3 regions of the Chryseobacterium sp. MIQD13 genome follow, and region 3 is predicted to be linked to each of the others. Evidence: riboswitches for the same ligand, from Rfam matches in the RefSeq annotation. Region 3 holds a riboswitch; each other region holds the start of a gene.
What was found. A riboswitch is a leader RNA that binds a small molecule or an ion and turns the genes downstream of it on or off. The one in region 3 is predicted to bind cobalamin.

Region 1 (7,181 bases), 540 kb from region 3:
AAATAGAAAAAGAATATACGGTAAGGTTCCTGACCCGTAAAAAAAGACATGACAATGATTTTGAATGGGATATCAGCAACGGAACGATGGATGAATCTGCTCTTGACAATGTTTCCCATATTATTCATCTGGCGGGAGCCAATATTTCAGAAAAACGCTGGACCAGCGAAAGAAAACGAGAACTGATATCCAGCCGTATAGATTCCGCAGGACTTCTTTTAAAAACTGTAAAAAAGAAGAAAATAAAGCTTAAATCTTTCATTTCTGCTTCAGGAATCAATTATTACGGAACTGTAACTACGGATAAGATTTATACAGAAAGTGATCCTCCGGGAAACGATTTTCTGAGCGAAGTTGTTGTTTTATGGGAAAGAGCTGCTGATGATTTTAAAGAACAGAATCTGGCAGAAAGAGTCGTTAAAATACGTACAGCCATTGTTCTTTCCAAAGAAGACGGTGCATTGAAGAAGATGATTCCCACCATAAAGTATGGTATCGGATCAGCTTTAGGAAATGGGAAACAATATATGCCATGGATTCATATTGATGATATTTGTTCCATCTATGAATCTGCTTTGAAAAACCAGGATATGGATGGAGCTTACAATTCGGTTTCACCTCAGCCTACAACGAATGAGAATTTAACTAAAAAGATCGCTGAAGTTCTCAATAAACCATTATTTATGCCTAATGTACCTGCATTCGTTTTAAAAATTATATTTGGAGAACTGGCGGATGCTTTGCTTGAAGGTTCCAGAGCTTCATCACAAAAGATACAGGATACAGGATTCCAATTTAAATTTCCCGATCTGAAGGGAGCTTTAGAAAATTTATTAATCCATCATCAGACAAAATAAATATTATTTAAAAGATTTAACACATATATGTACACACCAAACATTAACATTATTAAAACAGAAATTCTTTCTGACAACTGGTACACCCTGAAAAAAGTTACATACACAATCGTAAAAAAAGACGAAACAGCAGAAACCCAGAGCAGAGAAGCATATGACAGAGGAAACGGAGCAGTTATCCTTCTTTACAATAAAGTTTCAGGTTCTGTGATCTTAACCAGACAATTCAGACTTCCTACTTTTATCAACGGAAATACAACAGGTATGCTTATTGAGGCCTGTGCAGGCTTGTTAGATAATGATAATCCTGAAGAATGTATCAAAAGAGAAACTGAAGAGGAAACGGGCTATAAGATATCAAAGGTGGAGAAAGTGTTTGAAGCATATATGTCACCTGGGTCTGTAACGGAAATCCTTCACTTTTTCATTGCAGAATATTCTCATGAAATGAAGATTACAGACGGTGGCGGGCTTGAAGAAGAGGGTGAAAATATTGAGGTTTTAGAACTTCCTTTTAATGATGCTCTTACAATGATAGACAACGGAGGGATTATGGATGCAAAAACCATTATGCTGCTACAATACTTACGTATCAAAAACATCGTATAGAAAACAGATGAAAAAAATAATACCGGTGCTGGCTCTATTCACTCTATTCTACTGTAAGGAGGAATCTCAAAAAGAAAATAAAAAATCAGCCAGAAAAGAGATTTCTGAAGCTCCGGAAACTGCAGTTGTAAAAGATATTGTGTTTACTGAATTTAAGCCAGAAAGTATTTCCGGTTTAAAAATCAATGGATTTGATATTGAACACGCATTTTCTGTAGAAGGAAATCATATCGTAACAGGAAATTATAAGCCTATTGACGGTAAAATGACTCTGCCTGACACTGAAAATGATTGGGGAAACAGACTTTTAATGCTGAACAGTAAAAACGAAATCATCTATAAATCAAAAGGAATCGGGGATGCTTATCTGTATGAACCTTATTTTTATAAGAACAATCAAAACGGAAATATCATTATAGTTTGTCAGCAGGCATTTGAATATTTCTTTGGCGGTGATACATTTTTATTGGAAAAAGGAAAAATAAAGCATATTGGAAATCTGGATATTGAACCTAAAAATGAGGAAAAGAAGCTAACTGATATTTTAAAGATTAAAGAATCTGATAAAAAAATCATTTTTACTTTTGATACGGATTCATTAGTGTTGAAGCCCGGAAATGAAGACATGATCATTAGAAACAATAATGTGAAATATGTATATGACCATCAATCATTAAAACTATATCAATAAGGTGCCAATCAAGATCATAAGGATATTGGCTGTCATTGCAGTTTTAATTTTCAGCATTCTGATGCTGAAGACCATTTCCCAATATACAGGTTTTGATAAAAATGTAGGCTTCCTTATGTTTAAACAGAAAGTGGTCAGCAATCCCTACTGGATGGCATTTTTTTACATTCATATTTTTTCAATCATACTTTGCCTTCTGGCTGGGCTGACCCAATTTTCCAGTAGATTTTTAACTGAGAATAAGAAATTGCATCGGTTGATAGGAAGAGTTTATGTTTACAATATCCTCATCATTAATGTTCCGGCATGCTTTGTACTCGGATTATTTTCGAATGGCGGAATGCTCGGGATTACAGGATTTCTGCTGCAGGATATTATTTGGGCATACTTTACGCTTGCTGCAGTTCTTTTCATTAAAAAGGGAAAAGTTTCTGAACATAAAAAATATATGATCTTAAGTTATGCAGTTACAGTTACAGCCATTACTTTCAGGATCATTAAAAACCTGTTTTATCAGGAAAATCTTTATGATTATGAACTGTTTTATGGATTGAATGTCTGGGCTTCCCTGATCATTAATCTATCTGTAGCCTATTTCATCATCAGAAATCAAAAAGTATTACCGTTCAAAACTTACGTTCATCATAAAAATAACAAATGAGATGAACAATAAAAGTGCGTATGAAGCAATAAAGATCAATCCGTTCCAGATCGTTGCATGCTGAGATTTTGCTGTCCATCGGTTAAAAAAACGCATAACCAGGTAAGCTAAGCCCATAATTATCAGCAAAATAAAAGCAAGAAAAAGCAGTTCCATAGATATTAATTTATATCAAAACTATTACTTTAAAATTAAAAAACAATAACCTGGCAAATATTTATAAAAAATGATCATTCCTGAAAAGCTGAAAGCTATATTATCAAATTCATATATCCGGGTTTTAATGCTATTGATTCCTTTCTACTGTTTTGAAGGTTTCCTTTTAAAACCTTTCATCAGAGAACATTATCTGAAAACAGATTTGGATGCTTTTAAGATTGATTCGTGGAAATATATATTCATGATTACAGCCGTTATAGCCATTGTTATAATTATCCTTTCAAAAGCTAAAAAAATTTCCCAGATCATTATTGTCATTATACTTTCTACAATTTTAACTTTCAGTTTAAAATCATTAATATCCAATATATTATTGTTCATTAATTATCATACTGAGATCTCTCAGACAGTTCAGACTTATGAAATAATTAGCCACAAAAAAGCAATGGTTTTCTGGCTTAATGCAGGAAAAAATAACTCTATCTATGAAGATGGTGAAATACATCTAATTGATAAAAAAAGAAAAACAAAAGACTTAAAATCTATTTTTGAATATAAAACAGGTGATACCGTAAAAGTTAAGTTAAAAAAAGGGATTTTTAATGTAAATTATCTTAATTAGGCAGATATAAACTTTATTTAATCTAAGTTCAAAAATTTAATTTTTAACAATTAAAGCCTCCGCCTGTTTTTTCAGGCACTGCTTTTTGTAAACAAATATTCCCTACATTTGTTCTGAAAATAGTTCTTTAACATACTTCATCAAACAGAAGAGGTTTTACATAACGTAGATTAATAGGGAATCGTGTGAGAATCACGAGCTGTCGCGCAACTGTAAGTAACACACCAAAAGTTTTTATCCGTGAATATCCACTGCCAAAAGCGGGAAGGATGATAAAAGCCGTTACAAGTCAGGAGACCTGCCTATTCTGAATTGACAATGCTTTCGCGGTCTGAAGCTTCAGGTCATACAGATGATACTTTTTTGAACGTCCTTTTCGTTACAGGGAAAATTACGTCCTCATTGTATCCATTTATATCCTCAAAATTCTTTTCCGTCAGCATTGCGAAGCATTCTAAAAGAGCTTTTAAAATCATCATTGTTTAATTTAAAAGTTTAAGAACATGCAAACGCACATTCTTGGCAGCCCGCGTATTGGCCGCCACAGAGAACTCAAAAAAGCCTGCGAGCAGTATTGGTCAGGCAAAGCATCATTAAATGAACTTCTGGAAACCGGAAAAAACATCAGTCTGCAAAACTGGAAAATGCAGCAGGAAGCAGGAATCGATCTTATTCCCTGTAATGATTTTTCCTATTATGATCAGGTTTTGGATATGACTCTGACTGTAGGAGTTATTCCTGAACGTTACAAGGAAATTGCATCAAGATCATCCAATTCTGAGCTTGATTTGTATTTTGCAATGGCCAGAGGCTATCAGAAAGAAGATCTCGACATTACCGCTATGGAAATGACAAAATGGTTTGATACCAATTACCATTACATTGTCCCTGAATTTCAGAAAAACCAGCAGTTCAGATTGTTTTCAAAAAAAATCATCAGTGAATTCATCAGCGCAAAACAAGCTGGAATAAAAGCAAAACCTGTTATCATCGGCCCTTTGACTTACCTTTTACTGGGTAAAGAAAAGGAAGACGGTTTTGATAAACTGGAACTTATTGAAAATCTGCTTCCAGTATATATTGAAATTTTAAAAGAACTTGAAAATCATGGTGCCACATGGATTCAGTTTGATGAACCGTTTTTAGCTCTGGATCTTACCGAAAAAGCAAAAGAAATTTATCAATCGGTTTATACCGAAATCAGAAACCAATTCCCGGATCTTAAATTGATCATCGCAACTTATTTTGAAGGCTTAAAGGACAATCTTTCGTTAGCGGTTTCGCTTCCTGTAGATATTCTGCATATAGATCTTGTACGTTGTCCTGAACAATTGGATGAAGTCTTAAATACCATCCCTGAAACACTGAGCCTTTCATTAGGAATTGTAGACGGAAGAAATATCTGGAAAAATGATTTTGAAAAATCTTTGGGCTTCATAGAAAAAGCAGTGAATTCTATTGGTTCGGAAAGGGTTTTCATTGCTCCGTCATGTTCTCTCCTCCACTCGCCTTTCGATCTTGATCTGGAAACCAATGAGAATACATTATCTCCTGAAATCAAGCAATGGATGGCCTTTGCCAAACAAAAAGTATATGAAATTACTGCCTTAAAAAAGCTGGCTTCCGGAAATGCAGATTATCAGGCTTTACAGCAATATGCAGAAAATAAAAAAGCTCTTGATAACCGAAAAATCTCTGCATTGATTCACAATCAGGAAGTAAAAAACCGCGCAGATGTAACCACTGAAGATGATGCTCAAAGAAACAGCCCATTTAATATCAGAAAAGAAGATCAGCAGAAAGTTCTTCAGCTTCCTCTTTTTCCAACTACAACTATTGGTTCATTTCCTCAGACCAAAGAAGTAAGAACCTGGCGGTCAAAATTCAAAAAAGGAGAACTGACCGCCGAGCAATATGATAGTCTGCTTAAAAAAGAAACAGAAAGAACCATCCGCTGGCAGGAAGAAATCGGAATAGATGTACTGGTTCACGGAGAATTTGAGCGTAATGATATGGTGGAATATTTCGGAGAGCAGCTCTCAGGATTCGCTTTTACTCAAAATGGCTGGGTTCAGAGCTATGGAAGCCGATGTGTAAAACCTCCGGTGATTTATGGTGATGTTCACAGACCTCATCCGATGACGGTTTATTGGTCTGAATATGCTCAATCTTTAACTCAAAAATGGGTAAAAGGAATGCTTACAGGTCCGGTAACGATCCTGCAGTGGTCTTTTGTCCGCGATGATCAGCCCCGTTCTCTAACCTGCAAACAGATTGCATTGGCTATCCGCGATGAGGTGAATGATCTGGAAAAAGCAGGAATCAGGATTATCCAAATTGATGAACCCGCTATCAGAGAAGGACTTCCGCTCAGAAGATCCGAATGGCAGGAATATCTGAAATGGGCTGTAGAAGCTTTCAGGATCTCAGCTTCCGGTGTAGAGGATTCAACCCAAATTCATACGCACATGTGTTATTCTGAATTTAATGATATCATCCAGAATATTGCCGATATGGACGCCGATGTGATTACTATAGAATGCTCCAGAAGTCAGATGGAACTGCTGCAGGCTTTTGCAGATTTCAAATACCCGAATGAGATCGGTCCGGGAGTTTATGACATCCATTCCCCGAGGGTTCCTTCAAAAGAGGAAATGATCTTTTTGCTGAAAAAAGCACAAGCTGTTATTCCGGCACAGCAGCTTTGGGTGAATCCTGACTGTGGTTTGAAAACACGCCACTGGGATGAAACGGAGAAGGCGCTGATTGCAATGGTAGAAGCCTCAAAAGAAGCAGCTGCAGCTTATGTAACTCAGGAAAAGCTTAAAAACCATTGGTTATAGACTCAATACTATAGATCCCAACTTTTTGTTGGGATTTTCTTTCCGGTTAATATTTATCCGAAGACAAATTCCCCAAATAAAAAATAACCGTATTTTGATTCCAATATTAATATTCACAATCAGTATAAAAGCCGGAATAAAGTAAAAATGATTACTGAAAGATCCATATCAGAAATAAAGAAATTTATAATATATTTCGTAAATTAGTATCAATAAGTAAAGTAATTATTTTATCCAAAATGAAGGCAATTATAAAATATTCATCTTTTAAAGAGCTAAAATCCAATGAGCATGATCTACTGGATAAGGAGTCTGTGGATAAAAAACATAAGAAATTCGAAAAATTCATTAAATCCATCCAAAAAACTCCACCTAAAAGCAGCTAATCTATATGGAAGATGATTTCAAAATAAGTCTGGTGTCCGTCTGTGAAATTTTCGAAAAGCATGCTGTACAGTATATGATTATAGGCGGAACAGCTGTTGCTTATTATGGTCATTACAGACCTTCCACCAATATGGATGGTACCATTTCCGGGAAACCTGATATTGATATCTGGTATAATCCGACTTATGAAAATTATTTCAGGTTGATTAACGCAATTGAAAGTCTCGGAAAAGATGTCACAAAATACAGAGCAGAAAGTAGCCCAAATCCAAAAAAATCATTTTTTAAACTGGAATTACCTGATTTTACTTTAGATCTTCTTCCAGGAACCCGTTCTGCAATAACTTACTCA
Region 2 (7,181 bases), 120 kb from region 3:
GTTCCCGAAATGGCCTGGGAAATTATTGATCTTAGTGAAAAGCCGGTAACGATTGTTTATGAAAATCCCCGAGGACTTCCAAAAGAACTTCTTGCTGAAGACGGAAGCATCGGGATCAGATTGATAAAAACTGATTTCTGCAAAAAGCTGATTACAAAACTGAACAAGCCACTGGTATCCACTTCTGCCAATTTCAGTGGAGACAAAAGCCCGCTGAAATTTTCAGATATTTCACCCGAAATTATTAAGCTGGTAGATTATGCTGTTGAGGAAGACAGAGAGAAAGTTTCAAAATATTCCGGTTCTTCAGTTATAAAAATATGGAATGACAACAGAATTAAAGTTCTTCGCGAATAAAATTCTGAAATAATTCTCTCAATTTAAAATCTTGTCAATGTATATCGGCAGGATTTCTTTTTTTTAATTTCTATCTTTGCATTCTTCAACTGATAAAAGACATGCCATGAACCACCAACAATTTGCTGAAGAATGGATCCGTGCCTGGAATTCCCATGATCTTGAAGAGATACTGTCCCATTACGCAGAGGATATTGAGATCACAACTCCAATGATTGTAATGGCTACAGGAGGAAAAGAAAGTACATTAAAGGGAAAAGAAGCCGTTCGGGAGTATTGGAGAAAAGCACTGGAAAAATTTCCAGATCTGCATTTCGAATTGATAAAATCAACAGCAGGTGTGAATTCTGTGGCATTGTTTTATAAATCGATTATGGATAAAGATGCTGTGGAAGTTATGTTTTTTGACGGTGAAGGAAAAATTAATAAAATGTATGCCCATTATGATTAATGGAAATATATTACTAGAAAGATGACCTATTATTAAGATGAAAATTAATCTTACTCAAAATAAAAATTTAAAATTATTCAAGATCATTGCTGAAGCTGCTGAAAAAAATAATCAATCAGTGTATATTGTCGGTGGCTATGTCCGTGATCTTCTGATGAAGAGAACAGCTTCCACAGACATTGATTTTGTGACGGAACAGAGCGGAATTGAGCTTGCACAAACTGTCGCAAAGGATATTGATCCGAAAATGAAGGTTTCAGTCTTCAAAACTTACGGAACAGCTATGATTAAATATAAAGATCTTGAGCTGGAATTTGTGGGTGCCAGAAAAGAAAGTTACACGGAGAACAGCAGAAAACCGGAAGTAGAAGGAGGAACACTGGAAGATGATCAAAAAAGAAGGGATTTTACTATCAATGCGATGGCAATTTCTTTAAATAAGACCAATTTTGGAGAGCTGATCGATCCTTTCGATGGAATCGAAGATCTTGAAAAAGGAATTTTAAGAACGCCTTTAGAACCTGCTCAAACTTATTCTGATGACCCGTTGAGGATGATGAGAGCGGTCCGTTTTGCTTCAACATTAAACTTTACTATAGAAGAAAAATCCTTGAATGCTATCAAGCAGGAAGCGGAAAGGATCAAGATTGTTTCCATGGAAAGAATCATGGTGGAATTCAATAAGATCATGATGTCTAAAAAACCTTCCGTAGGACTTGGATTAATGGAAGAAACAGGACTTTTAAAGCTGGTTATTCCTGAACTGATAGAACTGAAAGGAGTAGAAGAAGTAGAAGGACAGACTCATAAGGACAATTTTTACCATACTTTGGAAGTGGTGGACAATATATCTGAAAATACGGATAATTTGTGGTTGCGCTGGTCAGCATTATTGCATGACATTGGAAAGGCACCTACCAAAAAATTCGTAGAAGGCACAGGCTGGACTTTTCACGGACATGAGTTCTTAGGCTCAAAAATGGTGAAAACTCTTTTTCACAGACTGAAACAGCCATTGGGAAGTGATATGAAATATGTCCAGAAAATGGTAAAGCTTTCATCCCGCCCTATTGCTTTAATTACTGATGATGCTTCAGATTCTGCATTGAGAAGACTTCTGTTTGATGCAGGTGAAAATCTGGAAGATCTGTTTACCCTTTGCAAGGCAGATATTACAACCAAAAACTCTAAAAAACAGGAAAGATTCAAAAAGAATTTTGAATACGTAGCGGTGAAGATCAAAGAAGTGGAGGAAAAAGACCAGGTGCGTAATTTTCAACCGCCGATCACCGGAGAAGAAATTATGAAGATGTTTAATCTGCAGCCCGGAAAAGAGATCGGAATCCTTAAAGAAAAGGTAAAGGAAGCGATTCTGGAAGGGGAGATTGCCAATGATAAGCAGGAAGCTGAAAAATTTGTGATTGCTGAAGCTGAAAAATTGGGACTGAAGTATCATTAAACTTTTAATATATAAACGGCTACGGCGGGACAAAGTCCCGCCGTAGCCATTTCCCTTAATAAAATCAGGCCGCTTCTTCGAAGAAGCGGCCTGAAAAAAACACAAATGATGAAAAAAAATAAAAATTTATATATAATACCGAAGTATTAAATTTCTAGTTAGCATAAACTGAGTTTGAACCAATACCTGCAGTGAATGATCTGATCACAGATCCTGAAGTAGAATACACTACAATCTTACTGCCCTGGGTAAATCCATTTGAATCCGAAGTGAAAATTTTATCATTGATTACACTGAATCCATATAAAGGAGAATAATCATCAACCCCGTTAGCTACAGTGAATAAAGGAGATGCAGGCACTGTTGCAGCACTCATATCCATCCCGTATACTTTTTTTCCTGAAGTGAAATAAAATTTACCGTTCGCAATTTCAAGATTGGTAGCATTGGCAATACCTGTTAAAGTAGTGGTTTTTGTAATACTTCCTGTGCTTGAGATCTGGTAGATATAAGAATCAGAAGTTCCGGCAGCAATAGCATATACATTTTGATTGCTTGAAATAATCTTATTGATGTTTCCGCTTGGTAAAGTAATTGTAGACTGAACATCATTCGTAGAAGTATTGATATACGAAATCTTATTTCCATAACCGAATGAAGCATTCTGTACGAAGATATTGTTTCCGGCCTCTACAATTCTTTCAGCAGCATCTGTGAAAGATATTTTTTTGATGAAAGAGCGGTCTGAAGCTTTATAAATGCTTACAAACTTATCACCTAAATACTTATCGTTCGTTACATAAATGTTGTTATTGGCAAAAGCCATATAGCGGGGAGTGTTAAGCTCGGCTGTAATTTCACCGTTTGCTTTAAAATTGTAACGGTTTACAATTTGAATTTTGTTAGAATTATTCAGTAGCAGATAGGCATTTTCACCATTGAAAGCAATCATCTGTAAAACATCACCCAATTTCGCGCCTCCGTTATTCAGTGCAAAAACATTATCCTGCTTAAGGTTCAGGTCTGCGCTTACAAACGTTACGTCTCCTTCCGGTTTTCCGAAAGTACCTTCGTTAGCGATTAAAAAACCGTTGCCATAAAATATTTCCTGCTCATCATTATTATCACTGCTACAGGATACAATACCTAAAAGAAGTGTAAAAGCAAGAAGAAGATGTAGAAATTTGTTCAGTTTCATAATATTTTTAAGTTTAAAAATTAATTGTTGCATAAACACTGTAATTCCTTTTCGGCATCGGATAATAAGATACAGTTTGATAAACAGTGTTGGTGATGTTATTCACTTTAAACCCTAAAGTGTACTTTTTCAAAAGTGTGGCAGAAATACCTGTATTTAAAATAAAATAAGAATCAATCGCTGTGGATCTGTTCTCATCCGTAGAAGTATAAGTAAGACCATTGAATAACCCCTGAGCATATAACTTAAGGAAAGAATAACCATACTCAATATTTCCGACAGCTTTGTGAAGCGGAACGTACATCATCTGCATTTGTGTATCCTTGTTCACGGATTTTGAATATGTATAGCCCCCGTCCAGTTTCAAAGCATGCTTCCCGAATGTTTTGTTCCAGGTAATCTGAGATTCCAGACCATAATATTCAGCGCTGGATGTATTGAAAGGAGCCCAGTATCCATATGGAGTCGGAAGCCAGTTGATAAGATTTTTAATGTCCATATAATAAGGACTTAATACCACTTTAAAATCCCCGAAGCTGAACTCATTGTTCATATCAATATTCGTGGAAGTTTCAGACATTAAATCCAGATTTCCGCCCGGCTGCCAGTAGAGATCATTAAAAGAAGGATATCTGAAATTTCTTGAAAAACTTACCCCCACATGATACCATCTTAAAGCATCCCATTTTCCTGAAAAAGAATACAGAAGAGGTGACGAAATACCTTCTACAAAATCTTTTTTGATCCCCGCTTCGATACGAAGATCTTTTGTGGCAAAATACCTGATCATACCGGCTAAAGAACCTACATTCCTGCTGATAGTTCCCAACCCGGACTGATAACCTTCACCCTTATTCACCTGAAATTCCCCGATAGCATTAATATTAATCTTTGGAGTGATGAAATAGTTGAAATCATTTTTGAAAATATAATTTTTCCCTTCCGCTCCGCTGGTTTTAGGTAGATTAAGATCTGAAAAATACTGGAAATTATCCTCTGTGTAAGCAGCCTTTAGACTGTTGGAAAGATTACTTTTATTAATATCCCATGCAATCAGGCTTCTCAAAGTCTGTGCATTATATTTTGTTTTATTGCCGTTCTGCTCGAAAACAGGATAATGCTGTGAAGCATCAAACATCTGGTTCTGCCATGAAATGGTCTGGTGATCAGCGATTTTATAAGAAACGCCAATATTGAATGAAGTATTGTAGTACTTTCCGTTGATATTGCTGAACCCTGTACTTCCTACAACAAATTCAGGAACTTTATAATCATTTTGGCTCGTTAAATAACTTCCCGAAACCTTAACGCTTAACTTGTCATTACTGAAAGAAGCTTGGGCAAAATTATTATAAGTATCAAAAGAAGCCGCTTCCGAATAAACAGAAGCCTTAAATCCCCTGTTGAAATCCAGAATATTATTTAAATGAATACTTCCTCCGATAGCTCCGCTTCCATAAACAACACTTCCTCCACCGGCTTTTAAATCAATCTGGTCATATCCGAAAAGAGGTATATTATTTACATCTCCCTGTCCTAAAAAACTTGAGTTGATATTAATTCCGTTCCATACAAAAGCAGTTTGTTGGGCAGTCGTTCCCCTGAAAGAAGGTGAAGAAACAGCTCCACGTCCGTTTTCTTTAATGTAAATGGAAGATTGAAAGCGTAAAAGATCAGAAAGATTGGTTGAGTTTTTCTCGATGTCTTTTTGCGTAATTGTACGTACCGGATGAAAAAGCTTCACTTTGCTCATCTGGCTGTCAAAAATATAAATGGTATCAATCGCTTTCTCCTGTCCCAAAAGAAAGCTGCCATAAGATGTACAAAGCAGTAATAAAGACCTTTTTATATCCATACAATTTTACTTTTCCTCCGAAAGCAATCCGTTTTTAGTTATAATTCTGGCAGGTCTCCTGACTTTCGCTTTCTGTGCCTTCCCGTGTGAACAGTGACTTTTTACAGAAATTCTTATTGCGATCTACAGTTGCGGGGACAGTTTGGGAGTTACACCCAATTCCCTATTATTTCCAAAATGCTGGAAACCAAAATTTTTGCAAAGATAATGTTTTAAATGTATTTCACAAAAAGGGAAAAGTTAAAGGACAAAAGGGAATAATGAGTAGTGAATTTTGCTGCACACGACAGTCTATGAAAGATATTTACAGCTTTTCAAACTGACCACTCACTTGTGGAACAAAATTCACAATTGATGAAAATTCCTTTTACAAAAATGATGAATCAAAATAGAAAGGTAAAAGATCCTTGATGGAATGCACCTTCACCACTTCATCATTCATGCTTGAAAAATAAAGATCAATATTTTCGTCCTGTTTCGTTTCATATTCTATTAAACTTTGGCGACAGGCTCCACATGGCGGAATAGGAGGGTTTTTCTCATGGAATTCCTTAGGACCTCCCACTACAAAAATCTTTTTCACTTTTACATCAGGGAAGTTAGCTGCTACCCAGAAAAGAGTAGTTCTTTCCGCACACAATCCTGATGGATAGGCCGCATTTTCCTGGTTGTTACCCGAATAAATTTCACCGTTTTCCAGTAAAACTGCACATCCTACAAGGAAATTCGAATAAGGTGCATAAGCATTTTCACGGGCCTGTTTGGCACTTTCGAATAATTTTTGCTCTATATCATTCAGCTCACTGCTGTTTTTAAAATGCTCGTAACTGATCTGTATGTCTTTTTTCATATATTAGTCATGACTAAAAAAGGGGCGCTAAAATTACTCCTTTTTCACCAGTTGGGCAAGATTTTTATTCATCCATTAAATTGAAACTCAAAAACGTAAAATGTTATATACACCAATAAAATTCAGAAACGTAGAATTAAAAAACAGATGGGTAATGTCTCCGATGTGTATGTACTCGTGTGAAGATGGTTTGGCTAATGATTTTCATTTTGTACACTACGGGAGCAGATCTCAGGGAGGAACAGGACTTATTATGGTTGAAGCCACAGGAGTTGAGCCGAGGGGAAGAATTACCAATCACTGCATGGGTATCTGGAATGATCAGCAGGCAGAAGAACTCAGGAAAATTGTTGATTTTGTTCATTCCCGTTCGGAAAGTAAAATAGGAATTCAGCTTGCCCATGCCGGAAGAAAAGGATCTACCTGGAACAATCTGCAGATTCCTGTTGAAGAAGGCTGGGAAACTGTTGCGCCAAGTGCTGTTCCATATCATCCTACAGAAAGAATTCCGCATGTCCTGACTGTTGATGAAATCAAAGAACGGGTTCAGAATTTTAAAAACGCGGCAAAAAGAGCTGTAAAAGCAGGTTTTGATGTTATAGAAATTCATGGAGCTCATGGATATCTGGTTCATCAGTTTTTATCACCGCTTTCCAATATCAGAACAGATGAATACGGTGGAAACTTTGAAAACAGAATCCGTTTTCTACTGGAAATAATAGACGCTGTTAATGAAGAACTGGATGAGAATACAGCTTTATTTGTAAGAATTTCCGGTACTGAATATATCGAAAACGGATGGAATATATATGACAGTATAAAGCTTGCCCAAGTTTTAAAAGAACATTCCGTTGATCTGGTGGATGTTTCAAGCGGCGGGAATATTCATGGGGCAAAAATACCTGTATTTGATGGGTATCAGGTTCCTTTTTCATCCCACATCAGAAGAGAAGCCGGAGTAAAAACCGGGGCTGTGGGATTGATCACAAAAATAGAGCAGGCTGAAGATAT
Region 3 (7,181 bases):
GCTGGAATTCAAAAAAGAGATCATTGATAAGATTGATAAGGTCTTTAACCGTTTTGGGGAAGTGAAAAGTGATGCTTCGCCTATTTTAAAAGAACTCAGAGCTGAAATTCAACTTTCCAAAAAGGCAATTCAGGAGAATTTCAACCGTGCCCTGTTTAATTATGGACAAAGTGATTTTCTGGATGACATCCGGGAAACGATCATTGAAGACCAAAGGGTTTTAGCAGTAAAATCGGGATTCAAGAAAAGGGTGGCAGGAAGAGTTTTGGGAATTTCAAAAACAGGTTCTATCACTTATATCCAGCCGGACAGTGTGGTAAAACATTATTTCAAGCTGCGTGAAAGTGAAGAGGAAGAAAAGAAGGAAATTGACAAAATCCTCAGAAAACTTACAGCGGAACTGGCAGAATTCCAGCCTCAGCTGTGGAGATACCAGATTTACATTTTTGATCTTGACCTTACAAGAGCCAAAGCAAAATTTGCTGAACTTGTGAACGGAATTCTCCCAAAGATCAACCGTCACAGAACCTTAAAGCTTAAAGATGCATTCCATCCGCTGTTATGGCTGAGAAATAAAGCTGAGAACAAAACTATTTTCCCGCAAACCCTTAGTTTAACAGATCACAATAGAATTATCTGTATTTCGGGGCCGAATGCGGGAGGAAAATCCATCACCTTAAAAACGGTTGGATTGCTTCAGCTGATGATTCAGAGCGGAATTCTGGTTCCGGTACATCCAAGGTCTGAAATGTTTTTCTTTGAAAAGATCATGACGGATATCGGGGATAATCAGTCAATAGAAAACCATCTCTCAACTTATTCTTCAAGACTGAAGAAAATGGCTGGAATTATCCGTGAAGCGGATTCTAATACTCTATTGCTTATTGATGAATTCGGGACAGGATCTGATCCTGAGCTTGGAGGCGCGCTGGCTGAAAGTTTCATGGAATATTTCTATGATAAAAAGAGTTTTGCCATCATTACCACCCACTATACCAACATCAAGCTGGTGATAGAACAGCTTCCGAATGCTGAAAATGCTGCGATGCTTTTTGATGAGGAAACCCTTGAACCGATGTATAAACTGGAGGTGGGACAGGCAGGAAGTTCATTCACTTTCGAGGTTGCAGAGAAGAACAAAATCCCAAGATTCATTATTCATGCGGCAAAAAAGAAGGTAGAACACGATATCGTCAATCTGGATAAAACGATTGTAAAACTTCAGCAGGAAAAATTTGAGGTTGAAAAACTGAAAACCGATCTTGCAGAAAGAAAAGAATCTGTGGAAGACAAACGTGATAACCTGCAGAAGCTGAATGACCAGTTACAGCAAAAGCTTTTCAATTTCCAGAAACTGTATGAAGAAGAACACCGTAAGCTTCAGTTCGGAAATAAGATTGAAACGTTTATCGACAGTTATGTAAAAGGCAAATCGAGAAAAGATGTTGTAAAAGATTTTGTAAAGATTCTTGAACAGGAAAAATTCAGAAAAATAGGAGCTGATAAAGATGAATCGAAACGCCTTCAGGTTGTTAAGAGAAAAATTACGCAGCAGCTTAAAAAGGAAGAAGTAATCGAAAAGATTGCAGAAACCAATGAGAAACTGGAAGAAAAGCGTAAAACCGACCGTGCTGTCTGGATGAAAGAGGGACAGCGTGTCCGTATTCCGGGAAGTACGAGTGTAGGAACAATTGAAAAAATTTCCAAAAATAAAGTGATCGTGAATTACGGTACTTTTAAGACAACGATTAATGCAGATGATCTTGAAAGGATTTGATGTGAAGATATGACAATCCGATAATTGTTGGCTGGAAATTATACAACTTTTAAATTAAATATAAAAAATAGCGCTGATTTTTTCAGTGCTATTTTATTTTGATTATCATTAAGCATACTGATAAAATCCAGCTGTATTTGAGTACAAGATAAACTTTTAGGGAAATATTGATAATTTTAATTAAATACAGTCCTATTTTACTGATCAGAAAAAGCATTTAATTTATATATTTGAAGGATCAAAAATTTCATAAAATGATTTCCATAAACAAAGCATTGTACCTCTCCGCTTTCAGTTTTTTTTCTCTTGCATTTGTTAAGGGACAGAATAAAGTTCCTTTCGGTGTTGTAAAGGCTGAAGAAGGCTACGCCAATGTACGTGTTCACAAGGATGACTACAGAAAAATCGTGGATAAGATCCGGATGCGCAAGGGTGATGTATTTGTTTATGTAAAGCCTGCTCCGGGAGAAACGGAATGGGTATGGATCAAATATCCTGAAAAACAGGATGATGAAAAACCTTTCGTAAGATACGAGAATCTTGAAAAAGAAGGAATGGTGAATAAAGGACGTATTGCTTTCATAGACCAGCTCCCTCAGTTCACTCCTTCAAAATCCAAGAACGGAAAGTCACTTATTTTTACAGATAACAGCAATCCTAAAATACCCACTGCCCAAAGAACCAAAGTGGTTATTGATGTTTATCCTTCCAACGCGGGCTACAGAAAGCAGGAGAAAGATGCAAACGGAAATATTCTTAGCATAGATAAAATAAAACCGTGGGGAATCAAGGATGCACTTCCTGAAGGTATGACGGAAATTAAGTCTATCAGAGTTCAACAGCCCGGAAGAGGCTCTGTTTTTGTAAGGGAAGCTATTAAAAATATGTTCCAGCCTACGATGGATTTCAATAACATCGGAGTAACTGCTCTTGATAATGACCATATCTATCTTTATATGATCAACGGTTCGGGTGAAAACAGGTACACCACTCTATGGACCATCAAGGAAGGTAAGGTAATGAGCCAGATTATTTACAATAGTCCGGAATAATTGCCTTTTTATGCTGTAATATTCTTATTTTTGCACTGAAAAAGTTTAACGCTAATTCATCACAGAAACTGGTTCTGCATAACGCAGATTAAAAGGGAACCGTGTGAAAATCACGGACTGTCGCGCAACTGTAAGTAACTGAAGTCTTTATCAAAGATCCACTGTGCAGCGCACGGGAAGGGGATAAAAGATGTTACAAGTCAGGAGACCTGCCTATTTCTTTAAACAAGAAACTTTCGCGATTTGAAGTTTATTGATCTGATGGACTGCTTCAGGAATTCCTATGGTTCCTGTTATTGTTCTGTTATTTTAATAGTATTTCATTTCGCATTAATTAATAATGAAATATGACTACAGAAGAAAGAATTGCAGCATCCGAAACCAGAATTTTTAAAGCGGTTTTCCCGAACACCACCAATCATTATGATACTCTTTTCGGAGGCACTGCCATGCAGCTGATGGATGAAGTTGCTTTTATAACAGCAACCCGTTTTGCAAGAAAAAGAGTGGTAACCGTAAGCAGCGATAAGATCGATTTCAAGAAACCTATTCCTGCCGGAACAATTGTAGAACTGATCGGAAAGGTTTCCTATGTGGGAAACACCAGTATGAAGGTGAATGTGGAAATCTATACGGAGCAAATGTACTCTTATGAAAGAGAAAGAGCTATTGTAGGTGATTTTACATTTGTGGCAATTGATGAATTTAAAAAGCCAATCAGGATTATGTAAATAAAAATAGGTTTCGGGCGGCCTGCGGCCGCCCGAAACCTATTTTACCATTGCTTTTCACAATAGAATATATTTATCTCGTTACTTTTTCAGTATCCAGGCTTCTCTTCAGCAACATTTCAAAGGCTTCTCCCATCTCATCCGACGCTCTCGTAATAGCATTTTCCAGCATATTTCTGATTTGCTTTTCAGTAACTCCGGCTTCCGTCCAGCTTTTTCCTGAGGTATGAGAGTTTAGGATAAATGGCATAATACGGTCAATAGAGCAGGCAAAAATAGCATCCGGAGTTTTTTCTTCCTCGAATTCAAGCCACAGATTAAAAAATTCTGTCTTTAAAGGTTCGTCCAGAATTCCAAAAATTTTCTGTGCTGACACTTTTTCTCTTTCAAATTTCCCTACCATTGCTTTTTCATCAAAAAGAAAGGTATCCCCCGCTTCTATTTCCACCAAGTCATGAATGGAAAGCATTCTTATTACTCTTAAAAGATCAATATCTGCACGGTTTTTAGCGTATGGATAAAGGATCTGTGCAAGAATAATGATCTGCCATGAGTGTTCAGCAGTATTTTCCCTTCTGGAATCATCAGCATTGTAGTTTCTTCTCTGTACATTTTTCAGGGCATCAACTGCCAGGATAAAATCTATTTCCTTCTGTATCTTCATTGTTAATCTTTATAATATTCGTTAATTGGATAGGTTTTAATGTTTTTTATCCATTTATCATCGATAAATTCTTTTTTGGTCACTTTTACTGTTTCACCGCCTGTTGCATCTTCTTCCAGCTCATATACTTTAAACAATCCCCGTTGCGGAACCACCGTATATTCTGTTGTAAGATGCCAGCAGCAACCTGATTTTGAATAGGTAATCAATCTTTTCCTCTCGGAATCTGTATTGAACATTCCCAGATTGTCGTGAGCCAGAGCTGTTAATTCATCACTCACGACAAATTGTTTTTTGGTGATATTAAATACATAAACATCGTAAGAAGGTCCTCCATATCCACTTTCATTTCCGTTTCTGATGGCAATATCTTCTGTTCCGTCAAAATTAAAATCATCAAAAATCAATGGGCTTTGTTCATTATATAATTGAATAATGTTTGCAGTAGGCTTTTGGTCTTCGTTCAGATAAAAGTTCAGATTATCTGAAGTTAAGGTCTGGATCTTTTTGGAAGTCTTTTTATCAAGCAATTCAACAGTTGATTTTCCACTGCATTCATTATTTTCGCAGGTCTCTACATTGATTTTCACATCGTAATTCGTTGAAGCATCTTTTAATTCAAACTGATTTTGAGCGAAATAAAAGTTTCCGAAAAGGATAATTGGGAGTAATATTTTTTGATTCATCTTAAAAGGTGTTTTGATTTTAAAATAATTTCACTGAATTCTTTCTATAAAATCTGATTCAAAAGTACAAAAATTTAAAATTTTGAACCTGATTTTAGTATAAACTCATTCAAGGCTAAATTTTGATTGAAAATTATTATTCTGATTATCAGTTATTTAAATTAAATATTTAAATAATTTCACTACTTTGTATTGCATAATACCATTTTATTTACATATCTTTGTAATGTAAAATCAGAATAGGTTCATCTAGCTAGGAACATAATTCTGAAAATATAACTAATTAACAAAACTTATTAAAGATGAATACTGAAAATACCAAAGCGCAAATGCGTAAAGGAATTCTGGAATTCTGTATTTTAAGTCTCATCAATCATCGTGAAATGTATGTTTCCGACCTTATCGATGAACTTAAAAAAGGAAAACTGGATGTAGTGGAAGGAACCCTCTATCCTCTCCTTACAAGACTGAAAAACGGCGAGTTCCTTTCCTACAGATGGGAAGAATCTACAGGAGGACCCCCAAGAAAATATTACCAGATTACAGAAAAAGGAAAGCTTTTCTTGGATGAACTTCAAAATACCTGGGCAGAGCTGACAGCGTCAGTAAACCAAATCACTCAAAAAATTTAAAAAACAAAGCTATGAACAAGACACTCTCAATAGGACTCGCAGGTTTTTCTTTTACCATAGAAGAACACGCATATATAAAGCTCAGCGATTACCTGAATGCCCTGAGAAGCTCACTGGATGCTTCAGAAGAGGAAGAGGTAATGCATGATATAGAAATAAGAATGGTAGAAATCTTCAGAGATTCTTTAGGAAAACGTGAAGTGATTAACGATACAGACGTAGAAAAAGTAATCGCACAGATCGGAACTCCTGAAAAGATCGAAGAGCAGGAAGAAGCCTATTTTTCTGAGAAAAACAGTAAAAAAACAGCTCAGTCAGGAGCAGAATATACAGATAAAAAGCAACTGTTCCGTGATCCTGAAAGACAAAAGATTGCAGGAGTATGTGCAGGACTTGCCCACTATGTAGGAATGGATATTACTGCCATGAGAGCTATCTGGGTAATTACTTTCCTGATCATGATTCCGGCTGCCGGAAGTGCTGTAGTGATTATATTTCTATACCTGATCTTATGGATCGTTTTACCGAAAGCACAAACTGCTACAGATTTCCTGAAAATGAAGGGAAAGCCTATGAACTTCGACAATCTTAAGAATGAGTCTAATAAATTGGTTCAATTTGCCAACGAATCTACTCAGAGGGTCGGAGAAATGTACAACGAATCAAAGCCTTACATCAACAATGCAGGCAGCGGGGTATGGAATATTCTGAAATACTTTATAGGAGGAATCTTTGTACTAATGGCTATCGGAAGCATCATCGGGGTATTTGTGATCCTTGGATTATTCGGGCTGGATGCAGATTTTCCAGGGGCTAATGAGATGAGATTCTATATGGATGAAAACGGCCTGGATAAAGTATTGGTAGCAATGATGGTGATCGGAAGTTTAATTCCGGCAATTATCTTCAGCTTACTGAGCATCAGAATATTTTCACCAAAAACTAAACTTAGAAATATCGGATGGGTAATCGGAGGACTGTTCCTTCTGCTGTTAGGACTTGGAACTTATTTTGGAGTAAGTATGGCTAAGAAAAACCTGATCTACAAAGGAAGTAAGGAGGATACGGAAAATGTTGCTATCAACACTACATCAGACACGCTTTATGTAGATATGAAGCAGGTGAATATTCCTCAGAATTTTACAGCTTATGATGATGATATCTATTCTGACAAAAAATCAGTCTACAAAGAAGATTACATCTATGTGGAAGTATCAAGAAAGCCTGAAGTAAAAACACCTTACCTGATCATTAAAAAAGAAGGAAACGGCTATAACGTTCCGGTTCAGATCAACGTTCCTGTGGAAATAGTAGGTAATAAAGTAATGCTTCCTAACTACATCAAGTATCCGTATGAGCACAGATTCAGACATTACAGAGTAGATTATGAGCTTGTAATTCCTCAGAATACAGTAGTGATCCCGCTGAAAAAAGACAGAATGGATTTTGACGGAGATTTAAACGGAGACGGCATCGATGATGATGATCAGGAACAGGATGAAAACGGTAAAATCAGAATAGAAAAGAATAAAATTTCTGTAAACGGTTCTACAATAGAATACAACTCTGATGACAAAGACAGCATTATCATCAACGGGAAAAAAGTTCCGAATTCCCAGGCCGATCAGGTAATTGATTC

Region 1: another riboswitch for cobalamin. It lies ahead of metE (5-methyltetrahydropteroyltriglutamate--homocysteine S-methyltransferase); the one in region 3 lies ahead of ACQWU4_RS05365 (acyl-CoA thioesterase).
Region 2: another riboswitch for cobalamin. It lies ahead of ACQWU4_RS05940 (TonB-dependent receptor plug domain-containing protein); the one in region 3 lies ahead of ACQWU4_RS05365 (acyl-CoA thioesterase).

What each region holds. Positions count from the first base shown of each region.
Region 1 covers NZ_JBNWAF010000001.1:591,641-598,821, forward strand. The annotation lists gene ACQWU4_RS02855 (TIGR01777 family oxidoreductase) at 1-857, shown strand, start outside; gene nudK (GDP-mannose pyrophosphatase NudK) at 885-1,466, shown strand; gene ACQWU4_RS02865 (hypothetical protein) at 1,474-2,157, shown strand; gene ACQWU4_RS02870 (DUF2306 domain-containing protein) at 2,159-2,818, shown strand; gene ACQWU4_RS02875 (hypothetical protein) at 3,045-3,599, shown strand; cobalamin riboswitch at 3,734-3,919, shown strand; gene ACQWU4_RS02880 (hypothetical protein) at 3,944-4,078, opposite strand; gene metE (5-methyltetrahydropteroyltriglutamate--homocysteine S-methyltransferase) at 4,103-6,442, shown strand; gene ACQWU4_RS02890 (hypothetical protein) at 6,834-7,181, shown strand, end outside.
Region 2 covers NZ_JBNWAF010000001.1:1,248,288-1,255,468, reverse strand. The annotation lists gene ACQWU4_RS05960 (L-threonylcarbamoyladenylate synthase) at 1-357, shown strand, start outside; gene ACQWU4_RS05955 (nuclear transport factor 2 family protein) at 464-808, shown strand; gene ACQWU4_RS05950 (CCA tRNA nucleotidyltransferase) at 846-2,267, shown strand; gene ACQWU4_RS05945 (YncE family protein) at 2,422-3,465, opposite strand; gene ACQWU4_RS05940 (TonB-dependent receptor plug domain-containing protein) at 3,479-5,320, opposite strand; cobalamin riboswitch at 5,352-5,527, opposite strand; gene cdd (cytidine deaminase) at 5,688-6,170, opposite strand; gene namA (NADPH dehydrogenase NamA) at 6,271-7,181, shown strand, end outside.
Region 3 covers NZ_JBNWAF010000001.1:1,129,078-1,136,258, forward strand. The annotation lists gene ACQWU4_RS05355 (endonuclease MutS2) at 1-1,777, shown strand, start outside; gene ACQWU4_RS05360 (hypothetical protein) at 2,032-2,829, shown strand; cobalamin riboswitch at 2,882-3,060, shown strand; gene ACQWU4_RS05365 (acyl-CoA thioesterase) at 3,177-3,560, shown strand; gene ACQWU4_RS05370 (HD domain-containing protein) at 3,634-4,224, opposite strand; gene ACQWU4_RS05375 (XAC2610-related protein) at 4,227-4,910, opposite strand; gene ACQWU4_RS05380 (PadR family transcriptional regulator) at 5,213-5,542, shown strand; gene ACQWU4_RS05385 (PspC domain-containing protein) at 5,554-7,181, shown strand, end outside.